2 regions of the Massilia sp. 9096 genome follow, and region 1 is predicted to be linked to the other one. Evidence: riboswitches for the same ligand, from Rfam matches in the RefSeq annotation. Region 1 holds a riboswitch; the other holds the start of a gene.

Evidence for each region. Region 1 has a riboswitch for thiamine pyrophosphate ahead of FA90_RS10520 (TonB-dependent siderophore receptor). Riboswitches for the same ligand answer to the same signal wherever they lie in the genome.
Region 2: it holds a riboswitch for thiamine pyrophosphate, as region 1 does, so the genes downstream of both, FA90_RS05400 (D-amino acid dehydrogenase) here and FA90_RS10520 (TonB-dependent siderophore receptor) in region 1, are expected to answer to the same signal.

What each region holds. Positions count from the first base shown of each region.
Region 1 covers NZ_JQNN01000001.1:2,479,661-2,484,802, reverse strand. Annotated here, with positions in the region: gene pnuC (nicotinamide riboside transporter PnuC) at 1-441, shown strand, start outside; gene FA90_RS10525 (AAA family ATPase) at 438-983, shown strand; gene FA90_RS10520 (TonB-dependent siderophore receptor) at 980-3,184, opposite strand; TPP riboswitch at 3,264-3,362, opposite strand; gene FA90_RS10515 (DUF535 family protein) at 3,459-4,421, opposite strand; gene FA90_RS10510 (glutathione S-transferase) at 4,697-5,142, shown strand, end outside.
Region 2 covers NZ_JQNN01000001.1:1,228,927-1,234,068, reverse strand. Annotated here, with positions in the region: gene FA90_RS05410 (NUDIX hydrolase) at 1-48, opposite strand, end outside; partial or broken gene FA90_RS05405 (cupin domain-containing protein) at 222-611, opposite strand; gene FA90_RS05400 (D-amino acid dehydrogenase) at 632-1,906, opposite strand; TPP riboswitch at 1,977-2,082, opposite strand; gene FA90_RS05395 (NAD(P)-dependent alcohol dehydrogenase) at 2,361-3,482, shown strand; tRNA gene FA90_RS05390 (tRNA-Val) at 3,570-3,644, opposite strand; gene dnaQ (DNA polymerase III subunit epsilon) at 3,715-4,422, opposite strand; gene rnhA (ribonuclease HI) at 4,503-4,946, opposite strand; gene FA90_RS05375 (class I SAM-dependent methyltransferase) at 4,951-5,142, opposite strand, start outside.

The sequences.
Region 1 (5,142 bases):
CTGCAGGGCGTGTTCATCCTGGCCTCGATCTGGGGCTGGAGCGAGTGGCTGCGCGGCAGTGACAAAGATAACGCGGCCGGCGCGCAGGCCGGGGCGCCGGCGGTTTCGCGCCTGAGTGCCAGGGGCTGGGCCTGGTCGCTGGCCGGCTGGGCGATCGGCTTCGCGCTGCTGTCGAACTTCCTCGGCGTGTACACCGATACCGACGTGCCGCGCATCGACGCCTTCCTCACCGCCGGCAGCCTGCTCGGCACCGCGCTCACCGCGAAAAAGAAGATCGAGAACTGGCACACCTGGATCGTGGTCGACGTGCTGTACGTCGGCCTGTACGTCTACAAGGGGCTGCACCTGACGGCGTTCCTGTACGCGGTGTTCGTCGTGATGGCGCTGGTCGGCCTGCGCGCCTGGCGTGCGGCCGCGACCGAACCGGCGGTGGCGGCATGAACCTGCAGGCGGCAGAACCCGGGAACCCGGCGCGCATCGCCATCCTCGGCGCCGAATCGACCGGCAAGTCGACGCTGGCCGAAACCCTGGCGCGCCGCCACCGCACGCTGTGGGTGCCGGAATACCTGCGCGAGTTCGTCGACACCACGGGGCGCGTGCCCTACGAAGACGATCAATCGGGCATCGCGCGCACCCAGCGCGCGCGCGAGGACGCGTGCGCGCGCGAGCTGGCCGGCCGTCCCGGCGCGCTGCTGTTCTGCGACACCGCGCCCTTGATGACGGCCGTGTACAGCCGCTTCTACTGGGGGCGGGTGCCGCCCGATCTGCTGGCCCTGGAGGCCGCACACGACTACGCGCTGACGCTGGTCGCGGCGCCGGATCTGCCATGGGTGGCCGATGGCTTGATGCGCGATTCCGAGGATGTGCGCGCACGCGTGCACGCGACCCTGCTCGAGGTACTGGACGCGCGCGGCATCGCTCACGTATTGGTGGAGGGCGACCTGCCGCAGCGGGTGCGGCAGGTCGAGGCGCTGCTGGCTTAGAAATCCACCTGCGCCGACAGGCGGAAGGTGCGCGGCGCGCCCGGGATCAGGTAGCCGCCCAGCTGCGGCGTGACGTCGCCCCAGTAGAACTTGTCGAACAGGTTGTCGACGCGGCCGCGCACGGTGACGCGGGTACCGGCCAGCGCCAGGCGGTAGGACGCGCCCAGGCCGAACACGTGGTAGCCCGGCACGAACACGCTGTTCTCGACGTCGAACGCCTTCTTGCCCGAGTAACGCCAGTTGGCGTCGACCTTCAGGTCCGGCACGTTCGGCACCGCGTATTCCACCCAGGCGGTCGACTTGAAGGCCGGGACGTCGGTGACGCGCTTGCCGTCCAGGGTCGGGTCGCCCGTGCCTTCCTGGCGCGTGTTCAGCGCCATCAGGGACAGGTTCCAGCTCAGGTCCGCGCTCGCCTTGCCGCCCGCCGTCACTTCCAGGCCGCGATGGGTTTCCTGGCCATTGCGCACGTAGGGATTCAGGTACTGCGTCGCGCCGCCCACGAGTACGGGGATGGTCTGGTTCGGGTCGGTGTATTCGAGGCCCTGGCGGATCTCGAACAGCGAAGCCGACAGGCTCAAGGCGCTGCCCAGGTCGGCCTTCGCGCCGATCTCGGCCTGGTGCGCACGCGCCGGCGCCAGGATCTGGTGCTGGTTGGCGGTGCCGAACGGGGCCGCGCCGCCGTTCTGCAGGCCGTGGCTGAGCGCGCCGTACACGTTCCAGCCCGGCGCCACCGCATAGACCAGGGCCAGGCTCGGCAGCGTGAAGCTGTTGTCGCTGTGGACGTAGCCGGGCACGTCCAGCGTGTCGTCGTACTGGTTGCGCTTGAGCTGCACGTGGCGCAGGCCGGCATGCAGGGTCAGGTCGTCGGTCAGCTTGACGATGTCCTGGGCGAAGACGGCCGTCTCCTGGTCGGTGCGGCGTTCGAACACCGGGCCGGTGGTACGGCCGGCGGCGGCCTGCGGCGACACCAGCGGATGCCAGATGTTGCTGTAGCCGACGTAGTCGTAGACGTCGTCGCCGAGGCTGTCGTGGCGCTCGTCGTACGAGGCGCCGACGGTCAGCTCGTGACGGAACCGGCCGGTGGCGAACTTGCCGTGCACCTGCGCCTGCACGCCCCACGGGGTCTTGCGCTCGCCGGTGCTCTGGTAGTCGTAGACGTCGTAGTCGCCGTTCGAGCAGAAGCCAGGGTAGTAGCCCTCGCCCTCGTTGCTGCAACCGTAAGGGAAGGCGGTGTAGTCGTTGCGGCGGAACCAGTGCTTGTTGGCGGCCACGGTGGCCAGCCAGTCCGGCGCCAGCTTGTACTCGAAACGCAGGCCGAGGTTGGTGTCCCAGGTCTGGACCGGCTTGGTCCAGGGCTGGTCGTTGAGCAGCATCTTGGGCGACACGCCGCTCGGCAGGTAGAGGTTCTGGATCAGCTGGAAGCCGGGCGCCGTGATCTGCGCCTTGCGCTGGTAGTCCATGTCGAGCTGCAGCAGCGCGTCCGGGCTGATCTGCCAATCGAAAGCGCCGGAGATGAACTGGCGGTCACCGTTGGCGCCTGCCACGTACGGGTGGATGTCTTCGGCCGCCACGTTGATGCGGTAGCCGAAGCGCGGGTCGGCAAAGCGCCCGCCCAGGTCGATCGCGCCGTACAGCGTGCCGCGCTCGCTCACCTGCACCGTCGCTTCGCGCAGCGGCGTGGCGGTCGGGCGCTTGGTGACATAGTTCAGGATGCCGCCCGGGGTGGCGACGCCGGCGGTGAGGCCGGCCAGGCCCTTGAGCACCTCGATGCGTTCCTTGTTCTCGAGCGGGATCTGGGTGTCGCCGGGAATGGCGAAGCCGTCCTTGCGGTAGCTGTAGTCGTTGTCCAGGGTGAAGCCGCGGATCGAGAACGACTCGGCGTAGCCGACCGCGTTGTAGGAATCGCTGACCGAGGCGTCGTAGCGCATCGCATCGGTGGTCGAGCGGATCGACAGGTCCTGCATCTGCGTGCGGGTGAACACGTCGATCGAGACCGGCGTGTCGACCAGAGGCGCATCGGAAAAGCCGCCGACGCCGGCGCGCTCGCCACCGGTGCGGGCGCCGGTGACGACCACTTCGGCGACCGGGCCGGCTTGCGCCGCCTGCTGGGTTTGGGCCTGCTGGGTCTGGGCTGACGCATCGATGGCGAACGCCTGCGCGATGGCGCAAGCCAGGATCGAGTACTGCAAGGGTTTGTTCATGGGTTTGCTCTCTCGGCGCGCCGTTGGGCTGCGCTGCTTTTTATAAGCCGGAGCCAACGGGGAAGGGCAAAACGAGGAGGGGTGCTGCTCTGCGCTTTCCTTCGCTGGCATTATCCAGATCAGGTACGAAGGGTATGTCTCACCCGGAAGCGCACTCCCAGGACCCCTAGCGAAGGCGCGAGTGTAACACGAGCGCGCCCCATGGTGGTGCTTCTGTCAACCGTGGGCGACACGCCTTGCCACATGTTTGCCACGTGCTGCAGCTGCGCCCGCCTCAGATCTGGGCCGGCTCCAGCACCGGCGCCGGGTGCTCGATCTGCGCGCGCGCGTGCAGCAGGTGGCGCTGCAGCGCGGTGCGCGCCGATTCGCCGATCAGGCGCCAGTGCTCGCGCCGCTGGGCCGCGCGCTTGCGGTGCTTGGAGGGCATGTCCGCCAGCGGCTTGACGTAGAACGGCAGCGCAATCAGGTAGCCGGGGCCGCCGCTCATTTCGGCGCCGCCGAGGATCTTCCAGAAGCCGTCGTAGGCGTTGGCAAAGTGCTTTTCGGGCGCAGGATCGTAGGCGACGTGGGCCTCGCCGCGGATCGCGGCTACCTTGTCGATGCCGACCGCCTGGGCGATGCCCTGCATGGCGGCGAAGCAGAAGAAGCTCGGCGAATTGTTCGGGAAAATCCGCTCGAAGGCTTCGAAGGCCGCGCCGGAATCGGCCCAGCGCCCCTGGTTGCGCGCGATGAAGGGCACGACCGGCGTGTCGAGGCCGAACATCGCTCCCTCGAGCCAGCTGAATGAGAGTCGGTGCAGGCATTTGCCGTCCGCGACCAGGGCCAGCGTCAAGTCGCCCTCGGCATTGCTGCGCGACGCCATTTCGAGCTGGATGACGAAGCTGGCGCCGTCGTCGTCGTGCTGCCACAGCGGCAGCGCACGCGCGCCGTAGACCCCGGCCTTGTAGGCATCGTTGAAGGTGGTTTCTTCAAAGCGGTAGTGGCTCAGCACGGCTTGCACGCGCTGGCGCACCGGCAAGCCCTTGATGAGGTAGTCGCGGTGGCTGAGGTGGTGGAAGGGATCGTCGTCGCCGGGCTGGGCGACGTGGTTGCGGTAGACGCCGAGCCGGCACAGCGCGCGGTGCTCGCGGTAGTAGGCCAGGACGCGCATGCTGCGTGCGACGCACAGCATCCAGGTAGAGAAACTGTACTGGCTGCGGCGGGCGATCCAGTGGCGGGTCAGGTGAGCGAAAATCATGAAGCGCTCCGTAGGGATGTGATGACGGGTTATATCTTGTCGCACTCGCCTCCTGGGCAAAGTGAGATTGCTCAACGGAAATAAATCATTCCGAGCGTCAAGGTCGACCCATGCCGTCACCCATTCCCTGTCTTGTTTTTGTTGTGATCATGTCTCTTGTTATTGATCTTTTGGCAGCCCTAATTTGGCAACCCGAAGACTAGCACGATTGCCGCGCCGAACATCGGGATCATGAGGAATAATTGAGTCAAACCGAACAACATAAGGAGCGCCTGATGGCGTATGAACTTTTTTATTGGCCCACCATCCAGGGGCGCGGCGAGTTCGTGCGCCTGGCCCTGGAAGAGGCCGGCGTGGACTACGTCGACGTGGCGCGCGAGCCGGGCGGCATGGCGCGCATGATGGCGGCGATGGACGGCGCCGACCATCCCTCGTTCGCGCCGCCGTTCCTGAAGGCCGACGCTCTGGCGATGGGGCAGGTCGCCAACATCCTGCTGTACATCGGCCAGCGCCACGGCCTAGCCCCGGGCGACGAGCAGGGCCGGCTGTGGGTCAACCAGCTGCAGCTGACCATCGCCGACCTGGTGACCGAGGCGCACGACAGCCACCACCCGATCGCGTCCTCGCTGTACTACGAGGACCAGCGGCCGGAAGCCAAGCGCCGCGCCGCCGATTTCCTCGAGACGCGCTTGCCGAAATTCCTGGATTACTTCGAGGGCAT
Region 2 (5,142 bases), 1.3 Mb from region 1:
GCGGCCATGCTCGTCGAGCTGGGGATGATAGGTCCACGCTTCTTCCATGCGTTCTCGTTTTCAGGTACGGCCAATTCGATTCAAGAAGGAGGCAAGGACTATATCAGACGTCACGCGGGTGGACGCCCGATCGAGCGCCGCCGCCGTTCTTGCCGGCCCAGCTGGTGTTATCGGTGGGTGTCGGTTAGTTGCAAATATTCTGGACGCAGGTGCTTCAGGCGCCGCCAGTTCGATGCGTCGCCGGTATCGATACGCATGGGGCGGTGCTCGCACGCGGCCATCTGGCGCAGCTTGACGAAAATGAGGGGGCCGTCGACGCTGAACGGCTGGCGGCTCGAGCCGGGAGGATTGCGCAGGTACCAGCCGGCCGGATACTGTCCCTGGTCGTCCGAGAACGTGCCGGACAGGACGAGAATCTCCTCGCCGCCGGTGTGCTGATGGCGGGGAAAGAAGGAATCGGGCGCATAGCGGACGATGCTGGTCGCACGGCCCTGCTCTGCACCCACGCGGTCGAGCATGACCCGGCTGACGCCGCCCTGGGGCGACTCGACCCAGCGATAGTCGTCCGGCGTGACGATCGCGGGCAAGGAGAAATCGGCATTAATAAGCAGCATTGACAAGCATGGCCTGGCTAGGGAAGACGGTTCCGTAAGTCTAGCGAAAATCCGAACTCGAGGTCCGGCCGGCGTCCCGACACGATATCGGCCAGCGCCCGCCCCGAGCCGCAACTCATCGTCCAGCCAAGCGTGCCGTGACCGGTATTGAGGTACAGGTTGGCATAGCGCGTCCTGCCGACATAGGGCACGTTCGACGGCCTCAGCGGCCGCAGGCCGGCCCAGTAGCTGGCCTGCGTGTAGTCGCAGGCATCGGGGAACAGTGCGCGCACCCGGTTCGTGATCGCTTCGCAGCGCACCGTGTTCAGTTCACGCGAATAGCCGCTCAACTCGCAGGTGCCGGCCACGCGCAGGCGCGATCCCAGCCGCGACATGACGAGCTTGTGGCCGTCGTCGGTCAGCGACACCGTCGGCGCCGCGGCCGGATCGATGACCGGATAGGTCGCCGAATAGCCCTTGCCGGGATAGATCATCAGCTTGAGCCCCAGCGGCGCGAGCAGCACCGGCGAAAAACTGCCGAGGGCGACGACCACGGCGTCGGCATGCAGCACCCGGTGCCGGCCTTCGCCGTCGATGACCTCGACGCCCTCCACCCGGCCGGCGTCGACCAGCAGGCGCGTCACGGTCGTGTTGTAGCGAAAACGAACACCCATGGTCTCGCTCCGGGCCGCCAGCTGCGCGGTGAACTTGTAGACGTCGCCGGATTCGTCGGTCGCCGTGAAATCGGCGCCGACCAGCCTGGGGCGCGCCGCGCCCAATGCCGGTTCGAGCCGCACCGCCTCGTCGGCATCGATCGTCATGCGCGGGCAGCCCAGTGCGCGCATCGCCGCCGCGGCGCGGCAGGCCTTGTCGAATTCCTGTTGGTCGGTATAAAAGTGCAGGATGCCGCGCGCCAGGTTGTCGTATTCGATCCCCGTTTCCGCCCGCAACGCCTGCAGGCTGCGGCGGCTGTAGTCGGCCAGTGCGACGATCTGGCGCAGGTTGGCGGCGACCCGCGCCGGCCGGCATTCGCGCAGGAACCGTAGGCACCAGCGCCATTGCAGCGGATCGGCGCGCAGGCGAAACAGCAGCGGCGCGTCCTCGCGCCCGAGCGAGCGCAGCACCTTGAGCAGGCTGGCGGGATTGGACCACGGCTCGGCATGCGAGACCGAGATCTGGCAGCCGTTCGCGAAACTCGTTTCCAGCGCCGGACCGCCCTGGCGTTCGAGCACGGTCACGTCGTGACCCGCCTGGCGCAAGTACCACGCCGAGGCCGTGCCGACCACGCCCGCTCCCAACACGATGACGTTCAAGTTCACTCCTCAAATCGCAAAGGACTGGCGATCCAGCAGGGGCGCAGAAGAATGGTCAGCGGGCAGTCCGCACAGGCTTCTCGAGCTTCCCTTCGCTGGCATTACCCAGATCAGGTTCGAAGGGACTCTCTCACCCGCGCGTCGGACTGGACGACACAGGACCCCTAGCTTTTGCCGTCGCTCGCGCAACGGTGGGGCAAGTGTACGCATGGGTGACGTGATTGGCAAATGGCAATTCCTCGCGAGCGACTCGCGTACTCGACATGAGGCGCTCGGAAAAGGTCCTGGATGCGGTAACCCATATTCGTGCGCGCCTCCATACCGGAAGTTGTGTTCATATAATCAGGCGGCGTCCGCATCGAACCCTTCGAGGAGTACAACATGACGATTGCAGTGACTGGCGCTACCGGCCAACCGGGCCGCCTCGTAATTGCCGACTTCAGGAGCAAACACGATGAATGATATTTCCCGCGACAGCTTTCAGGCCGCGGTCGTACGGCAGCAAGGCGGTCCGTTCGTTCTGGAAAACGTCGGCCTGCTGGATCTGCGCGACGACGAGGTGCGCGTGCGCGTCGTCGCCACCGGCATGTGCCATACCGACATGGTCGCCCGCGACCAGATGTACCCGGTCCCGCAGCCGATCGTACTCGGGCACGAGGGCGCTGGCGTAGTCGATGCCGTCGGTCCCTCGGTCAGGAAGGTGGCGCCCGGCGACCATGTCGTGCTGACCTTCCTCTCGTGCGGCTATTGCCGGCCTTGCGAAGAAGGCGCCCCAGCCAGTTGCGAGCGCTTCAACGACCTGAATTTTTCCGGTCAGCGCCACGACGGCTCGCACGCCCTGCACGATCACGAGCAAGAGGTACTGAACGATCGCTTCTTCGGCCAGTCGTCCTTCGGCCAGTACGCCATCGCCAACGAGCGCAACGTGATCAAGGTCCGCCAGGATGCTCCACTGGAGCTGCTGGGGCCGCTGGGCTGCGGCATCCAGACCGGTGCGGGCGCCGTGATCAATGCCCTCAAAGTCGGCCCGGGCAGCAGTTTCGCGGCCTTCGGCGGCGGTGCGGTGGGCTTGAGCGCCGTGCTCGCGGCACGCGCGTCCGGTGCGACAATTATCTTCGCCATCGATGTCGTGCCCTCACGGCTGGAGCTGGCCAGGGAGCTCGGCGCAACCCACGTCATCAACAGCCGCGAGCAGAATCCGGTCGAGGTGATCCGCCAGGTCACCGGCAGCGGCGTCGATTTCGCGCTGGATTCGACCGGTATCGCTCCCGTCATCCGCTCGGCGGTCCTGGCCCTCAGGCCGCGCGGCAAATGCGGGATCGCCGGGGCCTCGAAGCCGGGCACCGACCTCGCGCTCGACGTGAATGACCTGATGCAGAACTGCAAGCACATCTTCGGCATCGTCGAAGGCGACAGCGTACCCGACATCTTCATTCCGCAGCTGGTGGATCTGTTCATGCAAGGCCGCTTCCCGTTCGACAAACTGGTGAAGTTCTATGCGTTCGACCAGATCAACCAGGCAGCCGAAGACAGCGAAAAAGGCAGCACGCTGAAACCGATCGTCCGGATTCCCTGAGACGGCGATGGGTCGGTGGCGGCCGAGGCAACACGGAAATGGAAAAACAAAAAGGCCAGCATCTCTGCCGGCCTTTTCGCTGAATTCTGGTGGGCGGTGCAAGTTTCGAACTTGCGACCCCAGCAGTGTGAATGCTGTGCTCTACCCCTGAGCTAACCGCCCTACTTTTTACTGCTTTGCTGCGATTGTGTCGCTGCAATGACGAGCATTATAGGGGGACTTTTGCGTTTTGTCACCCCTGCAGAGAATATTTTCTCCAAACACATTCGCCTTTGACGCCTTTGTCGAGCGCGGCCAGCAACTCGTCGTGCGACGCGAGTTCGTCCACGCTGGCCGACAGCACCAGGATCTCGCCCAGCGGGCCAGCTTCGACGGGTGTATCGCCGCCGGCCGCTTCGACTTCCACGTCCATCGACAGCGTATTCTGGCCACGGGTCATCGCCAGGTAGACGTCGGCCAGCAGTTCGGAGTCGAGCAGCGCGCCGTGCAGCTTGCGGTGGGCGTTCGAGATGCCGTAACGGTCGCACAGCGCATCCAGCGAGTTCCGCTTGCCCGGGTGCAGTTCCTTCGCGTGCACCAGGGTATCGATCACGCTGCGGCAATGCTTGACGAACGGCGGCAGGCCGGCCAGTTCGAACTGGTAGTTCAGGAAGGCCAGGTCGAACGGCGCGTTGTGAATGATGATTTCGGCGTCGGCGCAAAAGGCGCGCAGCTCTTCGGCGATCTCATGGAACTTCGGCTTATCGCTCAGGAATTCCGTGGTCAGGCCGTGCACCGCCAGCGCGCCCTCGTCGGACTCGCGTTCGGGGTTGACGTAGCGGTGGAAATTATTACCGGTCAGCTTGCGGTTGAAGATTTCGACGCAGCCGACTTCGACGATGCGGTCGCCGGTGCGCGGGTTGAAACCGGTGGTTTCGGTATCGAGGACGATTTGGCGCATGCGCTTAGAGAATACGAATTCGCAAAGAAAATCAAAGAGTTATTGTACCAAACACGGCGCGGCGGCGCAGGCCCGGGCGCTCAGCGGCGCACCGAGGCGGCGCCCATGTTGGCCAGTGCGTCGGCCCGCTCGTTGCCCGGATGGCCGTTGTGGCCGCGCACCCAGCGCCATTCGACCGCGTGCTGCTGCTGGGCCGAGTCGAGCGCCTTCCACAGGTCGTCGTTCTTGACCGGCTCCTTGGCCGAGGTCTTCCAGCCGCGCGCCTTCCAGCCGTGGATCCATTCCGAGATGCCCTTCTGCACGTACTGGCTGTCGGTGTGCAGCACCACGTGGCACGGGCGGTTGAGCACGCCCAGCGCCTCGATCACGGCGCGCAATTCCATGCGGTTGTTGGTGGTGTTCGGCTCGCCGCCGAAGATTTCCTTTTCATGGCCGCCATCGGCCACGAGGAGCGCGCCCCAGCCGCCGGTGCCTGGGTTTCCCTTGCAGGCGCCGTCGGTAAAAATCTCTACTTTGGTTGTCATGTTCTTATGATGATTTGTTGCGTTCGTTACGGTTGGTGGCCGGCACCGCCTGCGGCGCCCGGCTCGACTTCTTGTTCCAGGCCGGGCCGATCAGGTGCATGCCCTTGACGCGCTTGATGGCGTGGATGATGTAGACCGCGCCGAAATACGGCCACCAGCGCTGCCCGGCGCCTTCGACGAAGTGGAAGCGCTCCAG